Prochlorococcus marinus XMU1404: one gene and its partner. The main gene of each other region encodes a partner of the protein of the gene in region 2 in a complex. Links are inferred from orthologs where the notes say so. Each region holds a gene or a part of one and is shown on either strand. Other genes may lie near its edges.

Region 1 (2,836 bases), 120 kb from region 2 along the record:
GAATCGAAATAAAAGACTCTTCAAAAACTGAAAATTTCAAAAATAAAAATGGGTGGTGGCAAACCGGTGATTTAGGTGAAATTAATCAAATAAATAATTCTTTATATTTAAACTTTCTTGGAAGAAGTGATAACGCTTTTAATTCAGGAGGAGAAATCGTTTTTCCAAAAGTAATTGAATCTCGATTAAATGATTTCATTATGAAAGAAAATATCCCAATTAATAAATTCAATATTTCAAAAGTGTCCGACAAATTATGGGGAAATAAAATTAAAATAATTGTGGAATATAAAGAACATACAAATCATAAAAATATTGAAAATTCATTAAATTTATTAAAAAAATTTTCTCAAAGTTGGCCTAAACATGAAAAACCTGAAAAGTGGATTGTTAAAAAAAATACCAGTGCAGAAAAAATAAACTATAAATTTAAAAAAGAATAATTTAGCATTCTTTTAAATTTATGCTTACATTTGAAGCCTCTATCCATCTTTCTAACTGATCGGGAAGTTCTATTTTATTTCTTGAATCAACATCTAAAGAACAATGTATTATTTTTCCTTCTGCTACTTTATTTCCATTTTTTATAAAAAAGCTATTTACTTGGAACAAATGTGTATTAATTTTATGAGGGGCAATTTTTACTTTTAAGAAATCTCCAATTTTTATAGGCGCAAGAAAGTTTGCTTCGCAGTTTACTATGGGAAAAATAATTTGACTTTTACGTATAGAAAAATCTGGAAAAATATCTTGATATGGAATCCCATAAATTTCGATACTCTCTTCCCAAGCTTCATGCGACCATTTTAATAAGTTATGAAAATGAATTACACCTGCAGAATCACAATCACCGAATCTTACCTTCTTCTGCAATATCAACCAGTCAGCGGGTTTCATTTAAAGAACTTATCTATCAACAGATCCCATAATGACATCTATTGAGCCAAGAATTGCCATAATATCGGCGATTTTGGCACCTTTAAGAATATGAGGCAATATTTGCAGATTATTTAAATCAGCAGCTCTGATTTTAAATCTCCATGGGGTAACTTCATTATTTCCTTGAATGAATACACCTATTTCTCCTTTACCGGACTCTAATCTTGTATACAATTCCCCGTTAGGAATTTTAAAAGTTGGAGCAACCTTCTTAGCTACATATTGATAGTCCATACCAAATATTTCACTTTTCTTATCTTCAGTCGCCATTCTTTGAGCTTCCAAATTTTCTGTTGGACCTCCTGGAATCATTTTACAGGCTTGGCGAATGATGCTTAGTGATTGTCTCATCTCTTCGACTCTCACTCGATATCTCGCATAACAATCTCCTTCTTTTTCTGAAGCAATCTGCCAATCAAAATCGTCATAACATTCATAACTATCGACTTTCCTTAAATCCCAGGAGACTCCAGAAGCTCTAAGCATTGGCCCAGACAAAGACCAATTAATTGCCTGGTCTCTTTGTATTGTTCCCAGACCTTCAATTCTTTTTCTAAAAATTGGATTATTTGTGATTAATTTTTCATATTCATCAATCTTAGGTCCAAACCAATCACAAAAGTCTATACATTTTTCTAACCATCCGTATGGAAGATCACATGCGACACCGCCTATCCTAAAGAAATTATTATTTATCAGCCTCTGTCCAGTAGCAGCTTCCCAGAGATCATAAATCATTTCTCTTTCTCTAAAAATGTAGAAAAATGGAGTTTGAGCTCCTACATCTGCTAAAAAGGGGCCAAGCCATAAAAGATGATTAGCAATACGATTAAGTTCTAGCATTAGTACTCTGATGTAACTAGCTCTTTTAGGCACTGGAATATTAGCTAATCTTTCAGGAGCATTTACTACAATAGCTTCATAAAACATTCCTGCGGCATAATCCATTCTGCTTACATAAGGGACATACATTACATTTGTCCTATTTTCAGCTATCTTTTCCATGCCTCTATGTAAATATCCAATTACTGGCTCACAATCAATGACATTCTCACCATCAAGAGTTACAACTAACCTTAAAACCCCATGCATTGAGGGATGGTGAGGGCCAAAATTGACCACCATTGGTTCTGTTCTAGTCTCTAGCTGAGCCATTCGAAATTTAACTTCTAAATAAATCTTAGTCGAAAGTTATGCAAACTGACCTATCTGATTCATCTTTTTTCAACCATAAATCAGTTATGACAGATGAGATTATGGCCTCATTAGAGCATTACCCATTAATATATAACAATCAACTTAAAGGAATAGACGCAACTCTAGGAGGAGGCGGGCACTCTTATCATTTGTTGAGAAAATATCCGGATTTAAATATAATTGGACTTGACCAAGATCCATTCGCAAGAAAATCAGCTTCAAAAAAACTTGATGAATTTAAAAATAGGATTGATATAAAGGCTTCAAATTTTGCAGATTTTGTACCAAAAGAAAAAGTTTCTTTTGTGATCGCAGATCTTGGAGTAAATAGTAACCAAATTGATGACCCTAAAAGAGGATTTAGTTTTCAAAAAGATGGTCCACTTGATATGCGCATGAATCCTTTGCTTGAGTTTGATGCAGGGAAATTAATTGAGGCTTTAAATGAAAAAGATCTAGCTAACCTAATTTACAAATATGGAGATGAGAGATTATCAAGAAAGATTGCCAGGAAAATAAAAATGGATTTGAAGGAAAATGGGAAATATTCTGGGACAAAAGAGTTAGCTTATTCTATTGCCGGATGCTTCCCACCAAAACAAAGATATAAAAAAATACACCCAGCAACAAGAACATTTCAAGCACTAAGGATTGCAGTTAATAAAGAAATTGAAGTATTAGAAAAATTTTTGCAAGTTGT
Region 2 (2,923 bases):
ATGATTATCATCTATGAAATCAACATCTAAAGCATTAGCCTGATCTTCAAACTGAATTGTTTTCCAAGGGCTGCTTTCATTCATCTTGACACCTGTGGATGAACAACTGCTTAAAACAAAACAGAGAACTACAGATAAAAGAAGATTAGGAATACTGGTAAAAAATTTTTTCATTTAATTATATTAATGCAAAGAGTACAAAGAAAGGAACATAGCAGCAGCAAACGCCAACCCTCCAAAAATCAATATATTTTTTTGTCCAGGAGGTAAACTATTAAATCCAAATCCATAAACTAAATTCTCTTCAAATCCACTAGGTTTTGCTCTGGGTCCAATATCCTTATAAAAGTTTTTACCGGCTCTACAAACAGGGCAAGCAAAAGTATTGCCATCCAACTCTGAAAAAGGTGTATTTTTAGGTATATTTAATTTTTTATTTCCTTCGGACGGATCATAAATGTATCCACAACTTCTACATTCAAATCTATTTTGTTCTAAATTAATAGAGGATTTCTCAACATTTACTGCTGAGGAGTTTTCAGAAAGATTTTCTTTCTCAAGTTTTTCAACTATTTTGTTTTCCTCAGAGGCTGGTTGAATGTTTTCACTCACGGTTTATTATTGTTCTTTAAGAACTTTAAAAGATTTTGCTTAATTAAGCGAATTTTATCCAAAATTAATTTTTTAAGATGTTTGTTTTAACTGGCTATGAATATTTCTTAGGTTTTCTTTTAATAGCTGCTGCTGTTCCAATATTAGCTTTAGTTACTAATCTAATAGTTGCCCCTAAAGGCAGAACTGGAGAAAGGAAATTAACTTACGAATCAGGCATGGAACCAATTGGAGGTGCTTGGATTCAATTTAATATTCGTTATTACATGTTCGCGTTAGTTTTCGTTATATTTGATGTTGAGACAGTATTCTTATATCCTTGGGCTGTCGCATTCAATAGGTTAGGCTTACTTGCATTTATAGAAGCTTTAATATTTATAGCAATACTAGTTATTGCTTTGGCCTATGCTTGGAGAAAAGGAGCTTTAGAATGGAGTTAAAAAATTGAACCAACCATTATCCCCCAAAGCAGTTAGAGAGATTAGAGAAGGCACCTGTAACCCTCTTGGAGCTCCTCAAGTGACTACTGATCTCAGTGAAAACATAATATTGACTAGTTTGGATGATCTTCATAACTGGGCAAGATTAAGCAGTCTATGGCCACTTCTTTACGGAACAGCTTGCTGTTTTATTGAGTTTGCAGCATTAATCGGTTCAAGATTTGATTTTGACAGATTTGGCTTAGTTCCAAGAAGTTCCCCTAGACAAGCAGATTTGTTAATTGTAGCTGGCACAGTGACTATGAAGATGGCTCCTGCCCTAGTAAGGCTTTATGAACAAATGCCTGAACCAAAATATGTTATTGCCATGGGTGCTTGCACAATCACAGGAGGAATGTTTAGCGCAGATTCTACAACTGCTGTAAGAGGCGTTGACAAATTAATACCAGTTGATTTGTACCTTCCAGGATGCCCACCAAGACCAGAAGCAATTTTTGATGCTGTAATTAAATTAAGAAAAAAAGTTGGTAATGAATCAATTTTAGAGCGCACAAAAACAGAACAAACTCACAGATACATAACATCTGATCACGAAATGAATCTTGTTTTCTCAGAAAATACAGGTGAATATCTAAACAAAACTTCAGCTAACGTCATTCCCTCCTCAAAAAAAGAGAAAATAACTGAATTACCTGAAAATAACGAAAAAACTGAAATTATTAATACTGAAGAAGTTTAATGGAAAAAGACGGTTTAGCTAAATCCTCAGATACTTCAATAGAAAAAGAAGGGTTCATAAGCCAATCTTTGTCTAAAGATGGAATTCCAAATCAATCTTTATCTGATGACCATATAGGAATTGAAAACATCTCTGTGGAACCTAATAAATTGTATGAAGCAGTATCGGCTTTGAGAAATTACGGTTTCAACTATCTTCAATGTCAAGGTGGCTATGATGAGGGGCCAGGCAAAAACCTTGTTAGTTTTTATCATTTTATAACTGTTGATGACTTACAAAAACTCAAAAAGATTAAAGAAGTAAGATTAAAAGTCTTCTTAAAAAGAGATTCTGATTTATCAATCCCTAGTTTGTATAAAATTTTTAAAGGAAGTGATTGGCAAGAAAGAGAAACATATGACATGTATGGAATCAATTTTATTGATCATCCAAATCCCAAAAGACTTTTAATGCCTGAAGATTGGAGAGGATGGCCATTACGAAAAGACTATATTCAGCCAGATTTTTATGAACTTCAAGATGCATATTAATTTAATTTCTTTAATTTACGGTACATAAACATAACTGCTCTTGCGAGCCTTCTAGGATCATGCCTCAAGGTTGGAGTAATTCTTTTTGAATATAATGGTGCCTGCAACACATAATAACCCTCAGATAATAATTTTTCTTTATGACATTGGACAGGTTCTGCTCCTCTACTTTTGTAATAGTCTAATAATGGAGACTTTTCAAAATGAATCTGTGATAAGACGGCGTTAAAAATTCTAGTGTTAACCCCAAAATTTGATAATTGTTTTTCAATTGATTTGATATGCTGAAATACATCAAGTCCATCAGTTTCTCCAGGTTGAGTCATTAAATTACTTATATATATTTTGGGAGCATTACTCTGCAATAAAGCATCTACTATTTCTGGCACTAATAAGTTTGGCAATAAAGAAGTGTATAAACTGCCTGGACCAAGAACAATTAAGTCAGCTTCTTTTATAGATTCGAGAGCACTTGGAAGAGCAGAAGGGTTTTCTGGCAGGTAACCGATCCTTGAAATTGATTTTTGAGATTTGCTGATATTACTTTCTCCGAAAATTTTCTCACCATTCTCTAATTCGGCCCATAACATAACATCAATATT

The links. Proteins that work in one complex are often made in the same cells at the same time.
Region 1: the proteins of HA144_RS01525 (region 2) and HA144_RS00905 are in contact, whole or in part, in a cryo-EM structure (PDB 6KHJ), measured with the Thermosynechococcus vestitus proteins. The link is inferred for Prochlorococcus marinus XMU1404 from one-to-one orthologs. Residues at the interface, in WP_011056552.1 of Thermosynechococcus vestitus: Leu46, Met47, Tyr48, Thr50, Ala51, Cys52, Phe54, Ile55, Glu56, Ala58, Ala59, Ile61, Gly62, Ser63, Arg64, Phe65, Asn76, Pro78, Thr89, Thr91, Lys93, Met94, Ala97, Leu101, Met123, Phe124, Ser126, Asp127, Ser128, Tyr129; in WP_011057128.1 of Thermosynechococcus vestitus: Pro17, His18, His19, Pro20, Ser21, Met22, Val25, Arg27, Met29, Thr31, Ile38, Asp39, Cys40, Glu41, Pro42, Val43, Ile44, Gly45, Tyr46, Leu47, His48, Arg49, Gly50, Met51, Lys53, Ile54, Asn57, Arg58, Pro65, Tyr66.

What each region holds. Positions count from the first base shown.
Region 1 is NZ_JAAORE010000001.1:164,608-167,443, reverse strand. It holds HA144_RS00905 (NAD(P)H-quinone oxidoreductase subunit H), read right to left. Parts: upstream 2,095-2,836; coding sequence 907-2,094; downstream 1-906. Other genes in the region: rsmH (16S rRNA (cytosine(1402)-N(4))-methyltransferase RsmH), read left to right, coding at 2,133-2,836; HA144_RS00910 (acyl-CoA thioesterase), read right to left, coding at 445-897; HA144_RS00915 (AMP-binding protein), read left to right, coding at 1-443.
Region 2 is NZ_JAAORE010000001.1:281,480-284,402, reverse strand. It holds HA144_RS01525 (NADH dehydrogenase subunit K), read left to right. Parts: upstream 1-1,056; coding sequence 1,057-1,791; downstream 1,792-2,923. Other genes in the region: HA144_RS01515 (gluconeogenesis factor YvcK family protein), read right to left, coding at 2,318-2,923; HA144_RS01520 (NAD(P)H-quinone oxidoreductase subunit J), read left to right, coding at 1,791-2,321; HA144_RS01530 (NAD(P)H-quinone oxidoreductase subunit 3), read left to right, coding at 690-1,052; HA144_RS01535 (rubredoxin), read right to left, coding at 184-612; HA144_RS01540 (photosynthesis system II assembly factor Ycf48), read right to left, coding at 1-174. UniProt on the Escherichia coli protein: NDH-1 shuttles electrons from NADH, via FMN and iron-sulfur (Fe-S) centers, to quinones in the respiratory chain. The immediate electron acceptor for the enzyme in this species is ubiquinone.